DNA from 4 places in the Streptosporangium brasiliense genome. Region 1 is predicted to be linked to each of the others. Evidence: predicted binding sites of a transcription regulator. Region 1 holds the regulator's gene; each other region holds the start of a gene.
The links. The regulator LexA, encoded in region 1, represses DNA repair genes until DNA is damaged. The targets are predictions, from matches to a motif close to TCGAACANNTGTTCGA.
Positions count from the first base shown of each region.

Region 2: uvrA (excinuclease ABC subunit UvrA) is a predicted target of LexA. The motif match lies at 1,918-1,933, and genes of this name have one in related genera.
Region 3: recA (recombinase RecA) is a predicted target of LexA. The motif match lies at 2,784-2,799, and genes of this name have one in related genera.
Region 4: J2S55_RS05145 (SAV_6107 family HEPN domain-containing protein) is a predicted target of LexA. The motif match lies at 2,221-2,236, and genes of this name have one in related genera.

Region 1 covers NZ_JAUSRB010000002.1:4,124,750-4,128,955, forward strand. Annotated here, with positions in the region: gene J2S55_RS27620 (glycosyl hydrolase family 18 protein) at 1-298, opposite strand, end outside; gene J2S55_RS27625 (hypothetical protein) at 450-1,331, opposite strand; gene lexA (transcriptional repressor LexA) at 1,865-2,575, opposite strand; gene J2S55_RS27635 (hypothetical protein) at 2,635-2,871, shown strand; gene J2S55_RS27640 (LysM peptidoglycan-binding domain-containing protein) at 2,912-3,178, shown strand; gene nrdR (transcriptional regulator NrdR) at 3,622-4,083, shown strand; gene J2S55_RS27650 (vitamin B12-dependent ribonucleotide reductase) at 4,168-4,206, shown strand, end outside.
Region 2 covers NZ_JAUSRB010000002.1:5,293,658-5,297,863, forward strand. Annotated here, with positions in the region: gene pssA (CDP-diacylglycerol--serine O-phosphatidyltransferase) at 1-111, shown strand, start outside; gene J2S55_RS32765 (MBL fold metallo-hydrolase) at 410-1,051, opposite strand; gene J2S55_RS32770 (maleylpyruvate isomerase family mycothiol-dependent enzyme) at 1,048-1,854, opposite strand; gene uvrA (excinuclease ABC subunit UvrA) at 2,085-4,206, shown strand, end outside.
Region 3 covers NZ_JAUSRB010000001.1:626,727-630,932, reverse strand. Annotated here, with positions in the region: gene rny (ribonuclease Y) at 1-240, opposite strand, end outside; gene recX (recombination regulator RecX) at 670-1,566, opposite strand; gene recA (recombinase RecA) at 1,580-2,677, opposite strand; gene J2S55_RS02770 (hypothetical protein) at 2,925-3,227, shown strand; gene J2S55_RS02765 (DUF3046 domain-containing protein) at 3,399-3,593, opposite strand; gene J2S55_RS02760 (VOC family protein) at 3,674-4,162, opposite strand.
Region 4 covers NZ_JAUSRB010000001.1:1,153,403-1,157,608, reverse strand. Annotated here, with positions in the region: gene bldD (transcriptional regulator BldD) at 1-2, shown strand, start outside; gene J2S55_RS05150 (PP2C family protein-serine/threonine phosphatase) at 220-1,362, shown strand; gene J2S55_RS05145 (SAV_6107 family HEPN domain-containing protein) at 1,527-1,973, opposite strand; gene J2S55_RS05140 (L,D-transpeptidase family protein) at 2,296-3,102, opposite strand; gene J2S55_RS05135 (YbaK/EbsC family protein) at 3,222-3,701, shown strand; gene J2S55_RS05130 (GNAT family N-acetyltransferase) at 3,830-4,206, shown strand, end outside.

The sequences.
Region 1 (4,206 bases):
CCCAGCCGTTGAAGGTGTTGTAGTTCTGGTAGAGGGAGTCGTCGGTCGTCCCGGCGATCGCGCCGGTGGTCGAGCCGCCTCCGTAGCTGGTCTGGTAGCCCCAGTCACCGCTGGAGTAGGCCTTGTCGGCGACCCACTGGTCTCCCGCCGCGTCGGTGAGCGCGGATCCGCCGGCGTTGGCCCGGATCGGCACGGTCACGGCGGCCGACGCGCCGGGCGCCGTCGCGACGGCCCCTCCCAGCGGGAGGAGGACCGCCCCCACCACGCCTAAGAGTTTCAGGACAAGTCGATTTCTCATGGGCGACCGCCTCTACGACCTGGAACCGGGGGATTAATTAACAGGAAACTTTACTGTCAATTTGAGCTGAACGTAATCACGCGCCCCCGCGCCGTCAATGGTGCGAAATTTCGGGGGGCCCAACCGCTCGGGGAGAGGTTTACGGCCAGCGCTAGGCGATGCCCAGCACCCCGTCGGCCACGTCGGAGGCGGCCATGTGGACGGTGTGATGGGCGGTGGGCACCAGGACACCGGTCCGGAAAGGCGTCTCGTCCGGTCCGGACCGGACGTAGGAATGGCATTCGGCCGGCAGGGCCAGGGGATCGAACCGCACCTGGAGCAGGAAATGCGCGACCGGCTGCCGGAAACCGTGGCCGTGGTCGACGCACGGCCGCGTCGGCCTGTCGACGCTCTCCCACTCGAAGACCCAGGTGTCACCGGCCCGGAGCACATGGTCGAAGAGCAGTTCGGCGACCATCACCGCCCGCCGCTGGTGCCGCAGGACGGTGCCGACCCTGCAGTTCTCCAGAGCGTGGATCTCACACCCTTCGAGATCGGTGCCGGGATCGACGAACGACCTGACCACATACCGGTCCATGCCGTCGCGCCGGGCCCTGACCAGGGTGCGGGTCCACACCGACGCGCACATCCGCGCCGCGTCGATCAGCACCTTCTGCTGCTGGGTGATGACGACGGCGTCCTGGTCGCGTGAGCCCGGCAGCGCGTCCAGCGGCTCGCCGAGCGCCCCGGAACGCCCGTCCAGCCCCGGCCCGCGGTCGAGGAGGCGGGTGAGCGAGCCGCCGGGCAGGCGAAGGATCTCCTCCAGGGCCGTGACGACCAGCATGGACTGCTCGCCGCCGGGGCGCCGGTGGCCCCGCTGCCAGTCGCTCAGGGTGGACAGCGCGACCGTCAGCCCGCGCTGGGCCAGGCGGGACCGGATGCGGTCGAGTGGCAGGCCGTTCTCCCGGATGCAGGCGCGCAGGGCCTGGTGGAACGGGCCCGAGTGGAGCAGGAGGCCGCGGTCGGCTGCCGGTTCGGGGAGGCGGCGAGGCATGAGGGCGCTCCTCGGCTGTCGAGGCGGGCGGCTGGGATCCCCCGCACCCCTCCCCCGCGAGGACGGCACGGGCCCGCCGCGCTCTGTGGGGAGCGAGCGTAGAACGTCTCGCGATCCCCGGAAAGGTCGCTACAGGTAGCAATTGCCGAAATTTCGTCGCCTGTGGCTTATGCCGAGCCGAAAACAGAATCAGCGCATGCCCGGCACCCCCACAAACATGCCCGGCCCCCACAAAGGAGATCTGATCACCGGCGGAGGGGCGGGGAGTCCGTCCCGGTCGGGGAGCCCCACCGGCTCGGGAGCCCGTCCCGGTCGGGGGCCCGGAACGGCGGGAGCCCATACCGGCCGGAGAGCCCGTCCCGATCAGGGAGCCCGGAACGGCGGGAGCCCACACCGGCCCGGGAGCCCATAGCGGGCGGGGAGCCCGGAACGGCTGGGACGGAGGTCTCGCCGTACGGCCTTGCGAGCGGCCTCGGGCGCATGACGAGGAGCGGGGTCCCGATCGGGGACCCCGCTCCTCGTGGTGTGCCGTCTCAGAGCTTGCGCAGAACCGCCACGACCTTGCCCAGGACGGTGGCCTCGTCACCGGGGATCGGGTCGTAGTTGGTGTTGTGCGGGACGAGCCAGACATGGCCGTCCTTGCGCTTGAAGGTCTTGACCGTGGCCTCGCCGTCGATCATCGCGGCGACCACGTCGCCGTTGTCGGCGACGGGCTGCTGGCGGACGACCACCCAGTCGCCGTTGGCGATGGCCGCGTCGATCATCGAGTCGCCGGTCACCTGGAGCAGGAAGAGCGTGCCCTCGCCGACGAGCTGCTTGGGGAGGGCGAAGACGTCCTCGATGCTCTCCTCGGCGAGGATGGGGCCACCGGCGGCGATCCGGCCGACGAGCGGCACGTAGGCCGCGGTCGGGCGGCTGACCGGGGCCTCGTCGGTGCCGGAGTCGGGGTCCACCCACAGCACCGGCTCGCCGGGCAGGCGCACCTCCAGCGCGCGGGGGCGGTGCGGATCGCGGCGCAGGTAGCCCTTGCGCTGCAACGCCGTCAACTGGTGCGACACGCTGGAGGTGCTCGTGAGCTGCACCGCCTCGCCGATCTCCCGCATGGAGGGCGGGTAGCCGCGCTGCTGCACCGAGTCGCGGATCACCTCAAGGATCTTCCGCTGCCTGGGGGTGAGGCCGAGGGAGTCACGCCTGCGCACCGCCAGGTCGCTGACGGCCGAACCGTTCTCGTCGTGCCCGTTCATGCGGTCTCCTCGCCTCCCGGTCTGTATCTCTTACGTCGCACACAGCGACCGTACCCCCGTTGAAGATCGTATTCAAACAATTGTTCGAGTCGTTCTCGAAATCAGCGGTGGCGTGGTGTACAACATCGTACGGGAGTTCGATCGACATCGTGTTCGATTCGCCGATCTTTCTTCGACATGTGTTCGGCCAGGTCGAAGGGGTGGGGGGCCATCATGAAGACGACCACGGCGAAGAGGGGGCCCGGGCGCGCGCCCGTCCGGCGTCCCGGGCCCGCGGGGAACATCCGATATCCTGATCCGCCCCTGCGGCTCACCCGGCGGGGGAGGATCGTGGTGGTGGCGGCGCTCACGCTGGTCACCTTGGGGGCGCTCTGGGTCGGCGCGCGCATCGACGCCGCCTCGGCCTTCGAGCGGAGAGGTCACGAGGGGCTGCCGTGGGTCGTGGTGCACGGGGGCGACACGCTGTGGGAGATCGCCGACGCGGTGACGCGGGACGGGGATCCCGCCCCGACGGTCCGCCAGATCATGGACCTCAACGGCCTGTCCGACTCGGTGATCCGGCCCGGGGCCCGGCTCTACCTGCCTGACGGCTCCGCTCCCTGAGGGGCGTGGCCGGCGGGCCCGGCCCACGTGTGAGGTGACGGACCGGGGACGGCGCCGCGGACGCGCGTGCGGGGGCGGCCGGGGTGGCCGGGGCCGGTGTGGAGACGGTCGGGTGCCTGGTGGAGGTGATCGGGGCCGCCGAGGGGGTAGCGGGGGGTCGCCGGAGGGTGGCGGGGGCCGATGGAGGGGTGACACGCCCGGCCCGTGCGGATGTGATGCGCTGATCAGCGACTTCGTCCGACAGGGCCGTTTCAACTTGCGTTCATGGTCCGACACTTCTACCGTTGACCACAACATCTAGTGGCTTAATCGGCGTGCTTCACCATAGATTGTGTTTCCATTACCGCACCTCGACTATTCGGGGGGCGTGCGCGAGCGTCTCGTCAGACGCCCGGAAACGCACGAGAAGGTGGGCCACTCGCCGGCTCAAGGAGGCGACGCGCGTGCACTGTCCGTTCTGTCGCCATCCTGACACCCGGGTCATCGACAGCCGGTCCACCGAGGACGGCGGGGCCATCCGCCGCAGGCGCACGTGCCCGGAGTGCGGGCGCAGGTTCACCACGCAGGAGACGGTGCTGCTCATGGTCAGCAAGCGCAGCGGGGTGACCGAGCCGTTCTTCAGGGACAAGGTGATCGCCGGTGTCCGGCGGGCGTGTCAGGGACGCCCGGTCAGCGAAGACTCGCTGGCCCAGCTGGGCCAGCGGGTGGAGGAGAGCATCCGGGCGACGGGGGCGGCGGAGATCGCGGCCCACGAGGTGGGGCTGGCGATCCTGGGGCCCCTCCGCGACCTGGACGAGGTGGCCTACCTGCGGTTCGCCTCGGTCTACCGGAGCTTCGAGACCCTGGCCGATTTCGAGACCGAGATCAAGCAGTTGCGGGCGGAACGCTCCGCCAAGCAGGACTGATTCACACCCCGGGCGCCGGGGGACAGAGCGGCGCGTTGATTGGTCCGACTCGTGGGCTCCACGGAGCCCCGGAAGGGGGAAGTCATGACGGAGACGGTCGGTGGCGCGGCGGCGCGCGGGGGC
Region 2 (4,206 bases), 1.2 Mb from region 1:
AAGGTCGGCGCCATCATGCAGGTGGCCATCGTGGCCGCCATCCCGCTGCGCATCCTGATGTTCAAGCGGGAGAAGCGCAAGGAGCGCAAGGAGTCGGCCAGCATCACCTGAGGGCTCCGGGCACCGGCGCGCGGGCCAGGACCGCCGTGCGCCGGTCTCCGTGCCCGCCGGCCGCGTTCCCGCCGGGGCCCGGCCTGTCCGCCCGGCGGTCGTGTTCCTCCTGGGGGCGCGGCCCGAGGCCCCTCCGTCCGCCGGTCGCGTTCCCCCAGAAGCCCGGCCCGTCCGCCCGGCGGTCGTGTTCCCTCCCGGGGCGCGGCCGGAGGCTCCGCCCGCCCACCGGTCGCGTTCCCTGGGGCGCGGCGAGGCTCCGCCCGTCCGCCCGGAGGGCGCCGGGTGGGCCGGGTGAGGGCTACCAGCCGCGCTCGCGCCACTGCGGCAGGGAGGGGCGCTCGGCGCCCAGCGTGGTGTCCCTGCCGTGACCCGGATAGACCCAGGTCTCGTCGGGCAGCCGGTCGAAGACGCGCTCCGACACGTCCGTGAAGAGCTGGGTGAAGCGCTCCGGGTCCTTGTTGGTGTTGCCGACGCCGCCGGGGAACAGCGAGTCGCCGGTGAACAGGTGACCGGGATGGTGCAGGGCGATCGAGCCCGGCGTGTGCCCGCGCAGGTGGATCACCTCCAGCGTGACCACCCCGACGGTGACCCCGTCGCCGTGGCCGACCTCCAGGTCCACCGGCACCGGCAGCGCGGCGGCGTCGAGCGGGTGGGCGACCACCGCCGCGCCCGTCGCCGCGGCGACCTGTTCCAGGGCCTGCCAGTGGTCGCCGTGCTGGTGGGTGGTGACGATCTTGCTGATCGGCCGGTCGCCGATGAGCTCCAGCAGGCGGTCCGGCTCGGCGGCGGCGTCGATGAGCACACCGTCCCCGGTCTTGTTGCACCGCAGCAGGTAGGCGTTGTTGTCGAAGGGGCCGACGGCCAGTTTGGAGATCGTCAGGGCGGGCAGTTCGCGCACGTCGGCCGGGCCGCCGACCTGCACGTCACCTGTGTACGTCACGGATACTCCTCGGGCGGGGTAGCGGGCAGATGAGGAGGCGCGGACGTGGTCGGCCACGGCGGCGGCGCGGGCGGCCGCCCGGCACCGGCGGGCCGGTTGCCGCTGGTCCCCTCGGGCATCACCCTAAGCCCCGCCCCCGGCGAGCGGCCGGTCAGCCAGCCCAGCAGGGCCCAGGCGTCGCCCTGCAGCACCGGCCCGGTCCCGAGGCCCGGCCAGACCTGGTGATGCTCCTCGCCGTCCTTGACCTCCTCGACGACGATCTCGCTGACCGTGCCGAGCTCATGCGGCCAGGAGACCATCGCGTCGTGCAACTCCCTGCGGACGAAGGCCTCCGGCCAGTCGGCGCACTCGTAGCCCGCCCCCAGGTCCACGTGGTGCATCTCGACCTCGCGCAGCCGGCGGACCAGCACGTACCAGGCCGGGTGGCTGGGCGGGTGGGCGCCGCCGACCATCGTCGCCCACCCCTCGGCGGGCACCGCGGCGGCCGCCCTGGCCAGCCGTGCCGCGCTCTCCTCCAGGTCGGCCAGCTGCTCCTTCGCCGGCCGTGCGGCTCCCGCCTCGATCCCGGCGTCGCGCGCCCCCGCATCGGGGTACTGCGGGGTCTCGACGCCGGTCCTGGCCCACGTCATCAGGTTGACGTGGCTGTCGGCGTTGCGGGCGACATGGGCGAGCACGTGCCCGCGGGTCCAGCCGGGCAGCCGGGAGGGGGCCGAGACGTCGGCGTCGGACAGTCTCGCGGCGGTGGCCAGCAGCCGGCCGGTAGAGGCGGCCAGCTCGGCCTGGAAAGCTTCTACGACATCCATCTCCTCACTCCATCACCCGGGTGGGGAGGTGGGCCAGGGCATAAAACACCGTGTCGCCGCGGTTGGAACATGTGGTCGATGCATCAAGTGACCGGTAAGGCTCACGGGAAGACCGTAGTCTGGAGAGGGCCGGGAAGTTCGGCCCCCAGGCGCCGCCCCGAAATTGTCGGGCCCCCTCGCTAGTCTTCCCGCGACCGCTCTTAACCCTCTACAACGACGTCGGGATTGCTGTGGCTGACCGCCTCATCGTGCGTGGCGCACGCGAACACAACCTCAAGGACGTCTCGCTGGACCTGCCGCGAGACTCTCTGATCGTTTTCACTGGCCTGTCCGGCTCGGGCAAGTCCAGCCTGGCCTTCGACACCATCTTCGCCGAAGGTCAGCGTCGCTATGTCGAATCACTGTCGGCCTACGCCCGCCAGTTCCTCGGGCAGATGGACAAGCCCGACGTCGACTTCATCGAGGGGCTCTCGCCCGCGGTGTCGATCGACCAGAAGTCGACGAGCCGCAACCCGCGTTCGACGGTCGGCACGATCACCGAGGTCTACGACTACCTCCGGCTGCTCTGGGCGCGCATCGGCAAGCCGCACTGCCCCCGGTGCGGCCGGACGATCGCCCGGCAGAGCCCGGAGCAGATCGTCGACCGCGTGATGGAGCTCGAGGAGGGGACCCGCTTCCAGGTCCTCGCCCCGGTGATCCGCGGACGCAAGGGCGAATACGCCGAGCTCTTCAGCCAGCTTCAGGTCAAGGGCTTCGCCCGGGCCCGTGTCGACGGCACGGTGGTCCGGCTGGACGAGCCGCCGACGCTGAAGAAGCAGGAGAAGCACGACATCGAGGTGATCGTCGACCGGCTGGCGGTGAAGGAGAGCGCGCGCAGCCGCCTCACCGGCTCCGTGGAGACCGCACTGCAGCTCTCGGGGGGCACGATCACGCTGGAGTTCGTCGACCTCCCCGAGGACGACCCCAACCGTGAGCGCTTCTACTCCGAGCACCTCTACTGCCCCTACGACGACCTGTCGTTCGAGGAGTTGGAGCCCCGCTCGTTCTCCTTCAACTCGCCCTTCGGCGCCTGCCCCGAGTGCACCGGTCTCGGGGTGCGGATGGAGGTCGACCCCGACCTGGTCGTGCCCGACCCGGACAAGACCCTGGGCGAGGGCGCGATCTCCCCGTGGGCCGGCGGGCACACCAGCGACTACTTCATCCGCCTCGTCGAGGCGCTCGGCCTCGCGATGGGCTTCAAGCTCACCACCCCGTGGGAGAAGCTGCCGAAGAAGGCGCACAACGCCCTGCTGCACGGCTACGACGAGCAGGTCCACGTCCGCTACAGCAACCGCTACGGCCGCGAGCGCTCCTACTACACCACCTTCGAGGGGGCCATCCCCTGGGTGCAGCGCCGCCACGCCGAGGCCGAGAGCGACGGCATGCGGGAGAAATACGAAGGCTACATGCGGGAGATCCCGTGCCCGGCCTGCAAGGGGGCCAGGCTCAAGCCGGTCTCGCTGGCCGTCACGGTGGAGGACCGCTCGATCGCCGAGGTCTCGGCGATGTCGATCGGCGACTGCGCGAAGTTCCTGGCCGGGCTCAGGCTGTCCGACCGGGACATGCAGATCGCCGAGCGGGTCGTCAAGGAGATCAACGCCCGGATGGGCTTCCTGCTGGACGTGGGTCTCGACTACCTGACCATGGACCGCGCCTCGGGCACCCTCGCCGGCGGCGAGGCCCAGCGCATCCGGCTGGCCACCCAGATCGGCTCGGGCCTGGTCGGGGTGCTCTACGTGCTCGACGAGCCGTCCATCGGCCTGCACCAGCGTGACAACCAGCGGCTGTTGGAGACCCTGATCCGGCTGCGGGACATGGGCAACACCCTCATCGTGGTCGAGCACGACGAGGACACCATCGCCGCCGCCGACTGGGTGGTGGACATCGGCCCCGGCGCCGGTGAGCACGGCGGCCAGGTCGTCGTCTCCGGCACGGTCGCCGACCTGCTGGCCTCCGAGGGCTCGATGACCGGCGCCTACCTGTCCGGGCGCAGGAGCATCGCCATCCCCGCCAAGCGCCGCAAGCGTGACCGCAAGCGGCAGATCACGGTGAAGGGCGCCCGCGAGCACAACCTCAAGGGCGTGGACGTGGAGTTCCCCCTCGGGGTGTTCACCGCGGTCACCGGCGTCTCGGGGTCGGGCAAGTCCACGCTGGTCAACGACATCCTCTACAACGCCCTGGCCAAGGAGCTGAACGGCGCGCGCACCGTCCCCGGCCGTCACTCGCGGGTCAACGGCATGGACCTCGTCGACAAGGTCGTGCACGTGGACCAGTCGCCGATCGGCCGCACCCCCCGCTCGAACCCGGCGACCT
Region 3 (4,206 bases), on a different contig from region 1:
GGCGGCTTCGGACCTGCGCAGGATCTCTTCGGCGTCATGCTGGGCCTTGGTGCGGATGTCGGCCGCCTCGCGTCTGGCATCTTCCAGCGCGGTCTGGATCTCGGCCTCCTGCTCGGGGGAGGGACCGCCCGTCCCGCCGCCCGCCCCGGTGCGGCGCAGCAACACGATCAGCGCGGCTATCGTCACCACGGCAAGAACCGCGACCGCCCCCGCCAATATGACGATCACAACCGGATCCATGCGCGCCCCGCCCTCCTCGCGTCGCAAATATCAAGCACGCGAGGGTCACACGCACGGCACGGAAAGCCCAGGCGCCGACGCCACCGGAACAGATATCAACCCAAGGCCGACGCTGCGCCGGTCACTCCCGCCGACACGCCGTCCGCCCACATCCGCCAAGCCTGCTCGTCCGTAAATTCGCCGTTATGACAATCCGCACTGCGCGGAGTAACTCCTCACTGCCGTCGAGATTAAGCGTCAAACAAGTCACGGGCAAGCAAAGCCCGGTTGGGGACCGTTCAAACATGGGAAGCCGATGTTTCTTTCCCCAACATCCCCGCCCGGCCCGGTGACATCGCCGGATCCCCGGCGGCGCCGAGGATCCGGCACCGGCCCGCGGAGCAGCCGCCGCCGGGGAATTCCGGCGGCAAATAACTCAGCGTGCTTTCGCTAGTCGGGTGGGTAATCCAACTCGGCGGAAAATGCGGGATTTTCCGCCTCTTCACTCTCAAGTGCCTCACGGACCACACGGAAGGCCAGCCCGGGGCCGTATCCCTTCCGGGCGAGCATGCCGGCCAGCCTGCGGGTCCGGACCGCCGGCTCCAGCCCGCGCGTCGAGGCGAGCTTGCGCGCCACGAGCCTGCGGGCCGTCTCCACCTCCTGCTCGGGGTCGAGCTGCTCCACCGCCTCCTTGACGGTGTCCTCGTCGACTCCGCGGTGGCGCAGCTCCGAGGCGAGGGCCCTGCGGGCGAGACCCCGCCCGACGTGGCGTGAGCTCACCCAGGCCGCGGCGAACGCCTCGTCGTCGATGAGCCCGACCTCGGAGAACCTCTCGAGGACGGCCTCCGCCGCCTCCTCGGGCACCTCACGCTTGCGCAGCGCCTCGGCGAGCTGGGCACGAGTGCGCGGCGCCATGGTCAGCAGCCGCAGACAGATCGCCCGGGCCACGGCCTGCGGATCCGCGGCGGGCCCCTGGCTCGCCGGAGACCCCTCGACCGGCCCGTCCGGCAGGATCTCCCGGGAGGTGCCCCGGGAGCGCTTCCCACCACGCCGGGAGCCACGACCGCCCCGGCTCTCCCCTCCGGAGCGGCCCGTCGCGTCTTCCGCTGGGCCGCCTTCTGGAGCGGGGCCGTCGTATGAGGCTGGACCGTCGTATGGGGCGGGGCCGTTCTCCCAGTCGGGGCCGGACGCCTCCCATGCGCCCGGCTGCCCCCGGCGGGAGCGCCGCGACCGGCCGCCTGCCCGCCTGCCCGTCCCGGAGGAGCCGGCCTCCGGCACGTCCGGCCAGGCGCCCCAGTCTCGCGGCCCGGCCGCGCCGGCCGGACCGGAGTCAGGTCCCGTCGTCATCGATCAACCCGGCTCAGACGTCACCCGGCTTGGGAGTGGCCGCCTTGGAGCCACGGCCGGACGCGGCCGGGGCCGGGGCGGCAGCGGCGGGCGGCGGAGTGGCCGGGCTGTCGAGGCGCGGGCCGATGCCGAGCTTCTCCTTGATCTTCTTCTCGATCTCGTTGGCCATGTCGGGGTGGTTCTTCAGGAAGTTGCGGGCGTTCTCCTTGCCCTGCCCCAGCTGGTCGCCCTCGTAGGTGTACCAGGCGCCGGACTTGCGGACGAAGCCGTGCTCGACGCCCATGTCGATCAGGCCGCCCTCGCGGGAGATGCCGACGCCGTAGAGGATGTCGAAGTCGGCCACCCGGAAGGGCGGGGCCATCTTGTTCTTGACGACCTTCACCCGGGTGCGGTTGCCGACCGCCTCGGTGCCGTCCTTCAGCGTCTCGATGCGGCGGATGTCGAGCCGGACCGAGGCGTAGAACTTCAGCGCCTTTCCACCCGTCGTGGTCTCGGGCGAGCCGAACATGACGCCGATCTTCTCGCGGAGCTGGTTGATGAAGATCGCGGTGGTGCCCGTGTTGTTGAGCGCTCCGGCGACCTTGCGCAGCGCCTGGGACATCAGCCGGGCCTGGAGGCCGACGTGGCTGTCGCCCATCTCGCCCTCGATCTCGGCCTTGGGCACCAGGGCCGCGACCGAGTCGATGACCAGCAGGTCGACGGCGCCCGACCGGATCAGCATGTCGGCGATCTCCAGCGCCTGCTCACCGGTGTCGGGCTGGGAGACCAGCAGCGCGTCGGTGTCGACGCCCAGCTTCTTGGCGTACTCCGGGTCGAGGGCGTGCTCGGCGTCGATGAACGCCGCGATGCCGCCCGCCCGCTGGGCGTTGGCCACCGCGTGCAGGGCGACGGTGGTCTTACCGGAGGACTCCGGACCGTAGACCTCGATGATGCGGCCACGCGGGAATCCGCCGATGCCGAGCGCGACGTCGAGGGCGATGGAACTGGTCGGGATCACTTCGATGGGCGCGCGGGTCTCATCGCCGAGGCGCATGACAGAGCCCTTGCCGAACTGACGCTCGATCTGAGCGAGCGCGGTCTCGAGCGCCTTCTCGCGGTCGTTAGCCGCCATGGGAGCCCCCTGAAGGGTCGCGGGTTGAATCGGTTGCCAGAAAGCTACGGGGTGCCACCGACATTTTCTGGAGAGCACGCCACGGGTGGCGGCGTGTCCAATATAGCCGAACGATTGTTCGATCGTGGCTCAACGGCACCGGACGCTCCCGGGGGCGCCGCAGGTCACAGGAGAGGGCGACCCCATCCTTGAGGCGACATTTCCGGGCATTCACTCGGACCTGTTGCCACCGGGCTGACCTGGGGTGATGCTGGAGGCAAACGACTCCGAGGTGCCCGACGTGACCGCTGCGTTCGCCCAGCAACGCCTGGCCCGCCTTGAGGCCCTGGCCGCCGAGCTGTCCGGCCGAGGGCTGGTGGGACGCATTGTCGGGGCCACCGCTCCCGTGCTCTGGGTGTGGCATCCGGGCAGCGGGAGACAGACGATCGTCTTCGCCAGCCCGGCCAGGGAGGGCTGGCTCTTCCTGTGGTCGCCAGACGGCCAGGAGAGCGCGGAGGCCCCCGGCCACGTGGCCGAGCTGGTGCGGAAGCTGCTGGACCGCGCCTCCTGACCGCACGCCCCGAGAGAGCTCCGGCGCCTTTCCACCGGTCGCGGTCTCGGACCGCGGTCGCACTCTCGGAACGCGGTCGCGGTCTCGGACCGGCCGGCGCAACCTTTCAGCACGACCGGACGGCGCACCCCTCCGACACAGCCCTTCGACACAGCCGGACGGCGCAGCCCTTCAGCGGAGCCGTGCGGGGACGTCGGACACCCCGCACACGGCCCGCCAGACGTCCTTGGCGGCGATGCCGTCGGCCAGCGCCTGGTTCACCGTCCGGCCGCCGAGGTCGGCGATCACGTAGTCACGGGCCCACGACTCGGCGTAAGAGTCGCCGAAGTGTAGTTTCATCCGGTTCCAGAACTCCGACAGGCGCATCCCCCAAGTGTGGCCCCTCCCGGCCGCGCCCATGACCGCCGGTTCCTCCTCCGGGGCGCCGGCCAGTCCCGCCCGGGGCCTCAGATGACGCGGAAGCCGTACATCTCGCCGAGCGGGTCGGCGAGCAGCTCCAGGCGGGCTCCGTCGGGGTCCCTGAAGTAGATCGACGCGCCGCTCTCGATCCGGTGCGGCACACCCTCCGCCTCCAGCTTGCCCCGCAGCCGCTCCCAGGTCGACGGGTCCACCGAGATGGCGATGTGGTGGAGCCCGCCGAGGACCTCCTTGTAGGGGCCGAGGTCCAGGCCCGGGAAGTCGAAGAAGGCCAGCAGGTTGCCGTTGCCGACGTCGAAGAAGAAGTGGCTCGACCCCCGGTGGTCACGGTTTTCGAAGATCTCCGTGAGGGGGAACTCCAGGAGGTCCTGATAGAACGCGATCGTCGCCTCGACGTCGGAGGAGATCAGCGCGAAGTGGTGCAGACCCCTCGCGCTGCTCGGTGGACGGTGCTCCCGCAGACGTTCCGCCTTGATCCGCTCACGCGCCGTCTCCACGGCCGGCTGGTCGATGCTCATCGCTGGCTCACCGCTCAATGCGTCGGATGCTCGTCTGGTCTCTA
Region 4 (4,206 bases), on a different contig from region 1:
GACGATCCGTCCGGCTGTGGGTGCGCCGGGGCCGGCGCACCCACCCACCGGGAAATCTCGCCCTCTCGTTAGAACATCGCCCGCATCGCGCCACGGATGACCATCCCTGTGGTAGGAAAAGGCAAACATGGCATTTAACGAGATGTGGTGGACATGGCAGGGGGAGATGGTCGGCATGATCACTCTCAGCGTCGCCCGAGAAGCCGCCGCGACGCCCTCATGGCGTCACTGGGGTCGACCAAGACCCGCGCGTTCCTGAGGCTGCTGACCTCCGTCGGAGGCAGCAGGACCCAGGACACCCTGAAGCTGCTCCCCTTCATCGTCATGGCCGTGGTGGCCCTGATCGACTTCGGCTCCGGCCCGACGGCCGGTCTCCTGCCCCTGCTGGCCCTGGGGCCGGCCTTCGCCAGCGTGGCCTGCGGGCTGGCCCGGACCACGGTGGTCGGCGTGATCGCCCTGGCGCTGTGCGTCGCGCTCGGCCTCTACAACGACATCCTCTGGACCTCCCGCACCAACATCACCATGGGCGCCATCCTCGGCGTCACCATGGCCAGCGTGCTGGCCAGCGCCGGACGGCTCCGCCACGAGCGACAGCTCGCCGACGTCCGCTCGGTGGCCGAGGCGGCCCAGCGGGTGCTGCTGCGGCCGGTGCCGCGCCGGGCCGGGCCGGAGATCGGCGTGGCCGTCTCCTACACCTCGGCCACCGCCGAGGCCAGGATCGGCGGTGACCTGTACGAGGTGGTGACCACCCCGCACGGGGTGCGGATCATCGTGGGAGACGTCCAGGGCAAGGGCCTGGAGGCCGTGGAGACCGCCGCGGTGGTGCTGGGCGCCTTCCGGGAGGCCGCCCACGACGAGGCGAAGCTCCAGGGCCTGGTGGCCCGGCTGGAGAACGCCCTGACCCGGGAGCTGTCCGGCGAGCAGTTCGTCACCGCCATACTCGCCGAGATCACCGGCGGCGCCTCGATCACTGTGATCAACTGCGGCCATCCGCCGCCCATGGTGCTCGGCTCCGGCGGCGGGCACTGGTTCGCCGATCCCCCGGACGAGGCGCTCCCCCTGGGCATGGGCCCGCTGAAGGCCGGCGAGCCGGTGCCGCACCAGATCCCGTTCGAGCCGGGGGACCAGGTCCTCTTCTACACCGACGGGGTCATCGAGGCGCGCAACGGAGCGGGCCAGTTCTATCCGCTCCCGGCCAGGGCGCACCTGTTGAACGGCGCCGACCCGCAGCTCGCCCTGGACGCCCTCCGCGCCGACCTGCTGCGCCATGTGGGCCGCCCACTGGGCGACGACGCCGCCATGCTCCTGCTGCGCCACCGCGCGGCCCGCCAGGCGACCTCCTCGGCCTCCTCGGCGGCCTGATCGGCCCGATCGGCCTGCGCCGGACGGCGAGGAGGGCCGCCGGACGGCAGGCCGGAGGCGGGTACGCCAGCAGGCGGGAGCGCAGCCGGTGCGCCTCCCGCGGGAACGCCGACAGGCGGGAACGCCGGCAGGCGGGAACGCCGGCCGGACGGCGGGCCGGGGCGCTAACCGGCGAGGGGGACGCGGCCGGGGAGTGCGGGCTGGGTGGGCACGCCGAGCAGGCTCTCCACCGCGGCGACGAACCGCTCCGCCTCGGAGATCAGCTCCTCGGCGTCCCGCGCCGAGACCATGCGGGTCATCCCGGCCTCGGCGGCGGCCCGCTTGGCCGCGCTGATCTCGAAGTAGGGCGCCCAGTCGGCGAGCCGGGGCTCGGCCTCGGGCAGCAGCTCCCAGGCGCTGCGCAGCCGGCGCCTGCGGCCGTCCATGGGGCGTGGCCGGGCGGCGAGGACGGCGGCGGCCGCCCTGAGGGCCGCCAGGTGGGCGGCGACGTAACGGGTGGCGGGGGTCCGTGCGGCGGCCGCCTCTTCCAGGCAGTCACGGGCATCGGCCAGGTGCGCCCGCGCTGTGGTCGACAGCCGGGGCCCGCCGGGATCGCTGGGCCGAGGGGTCATGTGCTTCAGCCTCCTAGGTCGCAAGCGGCTCCCGGCGTCTTCACCGGTGGTGTCAACACTCGCAGACCCCACCGACAAATTCCCCGGGCGGCCGGACGAGGAGCTTCCCCTCTCCCCGTCCGTCCCGACCGGGCCCGGCCGTCCGCGACGACGGCGTGGGCATGGTCGACCACCCTGGACGTGATCCGCGAGTTTCACGTCATTGCATCGAACATAAATTCGATCACTCATAGTGTCAAGTAAAGCGACGAACAAAGGTTCGATCCCTGCGGGGACGGCAAAGCCCCGGGAGATCAGGATCTCCCGGGGCTTCGACCTGCGGCTATCGGACGAACTTGCCGCGCACGTGCACCGGCACGTTCTTGCCCAGCAGGCTGGGGAGCATCCCCGCCACGTTCATCGGGAGCCGGACGCAGCCGTGCGAGGCCGGGGCCAGCGGCACCGACAGCGCGCCGTGGAAGGCGATGCCGCCGTTGAAGAAGATCGGGTTGTAGAGCTGGCCGAGGTAGGACTTGTGCCAGCCGCTCCTGCGCCAGGTCGTCTTGTAGTCACCCGTCGGCGTGCGGGCGTCGCCGCAGAAGCGCTGGACCTTGCCGTTCCAGTTCGCCGTCTCGCAGTAGGGGATCCCGCTGCCGGAGGAGGTGTGGCTGATCAGCTTCACCTGCCCGTTGACGTAGAGGACCATGACCTGCTTGGCGAGGTTCATCTCGACCCGGGTCGGCTTGCCGCCGGGCACCAGCACCTTCGGCGCCTTGGGCGCCTCCAGGGCGTTCCAGGTCCTGCTCGCCACGGTGCTGGTCGGCGAGATGCCGTTGACCTTCTGGAAGGCCCAGACCGCGGCCTGGGTGGCCCCGCCGTACCGGCCGTCGATCTTGCCGGGCGCGTAGCCGAGCTCCTTCAACCGGCCCTGGAGCACCTTGACCTCGTTGCCCTTGGCGCCGATCTTGAGCGTCTTGCCGGGCGCGACGAACTCGGGCGCCGCGGCCTGCGCGCCGGCCTGCGCCACGACGGCCGGGGCCGCCGGGGTCACGGGCTGGGCGTTCGCGACGCCGACCGAGCCGAGCGAGGCGACGAGCACGGCCCCCGCCGTCATAAGCGCAGCCACTCCGAGCTGCCGTTCAACCCCCACCTGAAATCATCCCCTCATCTCACCGGTGCCTGAACCAAGGGACCATAACGTATGAACCGCCTGTCTCAGCCAGAGGTGATGAAGCGGCAATCAATGGTCAATCTGTTTAGAGTGGCCGCGTGCCAGAAAAGTTGCATCCCAACATCGAGAAGGTCGCCGCGGTCCTGGAGGAGCACGGCGTCACCGGCGAGATCGTCGTGTTCGCCGAGGCCACCCCGACCGCCGTGACCGCCGCCGCGCAGCTCGGCTGCGAGGTCGGCGCCATCGCCAACAGCCTGGTCTTCGACGCCGACGGAGACCCGCTGCTGGTGCTCACCAGCGGCGCCCACCGGGTGGACACCGACTTGATCGCCGAGACGGTCGGCGCGGCGAAGGTGCGGCGGGCCGCCCCGGACTTCGTGCGCGCCGCCACCGGCCAGGTCATCGGCGGCGTCGCCCCGATCGGCCACCCCGCACCGCTCAGGACGCTGGTCGACGTCTGGCTCGACCGGCACGAGACCGTCTGGGCCGCCGCCGGTCACCCGCACACGGTCTTCCCCATCACCTTCGCCGAGCTGGTCCGCATCACCGGCGGCACCCCGGTGGAGGTGGAACGATGACCGCCGCCCGGGGTCCCGCGGCCGGTCCTCCGGCAAAAAGCGCTCTAGTAATTTTATGAAAAATACTAAACACCGCTTACACCCCTTTCGACATCCCCGGCGACGTCTGCCCTGCTAGGGTGCGTGGCGTGATCGGACTGCGACGGGTCGGCCCCGATGAGTTCACCACCCGGCTGGACGCGGTCCTGGAGATCTACACCGCGGCGATGAACCCGCCGGTCGACCAGCTCCCCGGCCGCAGGACGATCATGGGGAACCACGCCCTCCATCCGGGATTCGCCTGCCTGTTCGCCGAGCGCTCCGACGGGACTCCGGTGGGTCTGGCCTACGGCTTCCACGGGGTCCCCGGGCAGTGGTGGCACGACGTCGTCCACCGGGCCATGGCGGAGCGCAACGGCGAGGGGAGCGCACGTGGCTGGCTCGGCGACGCCCTGGAGCTCGCCGAGATCCACGTCCACCCCGACTATCACGGCAAGGGCATCGGCCGGGCGCTCGTCGTCGGCAT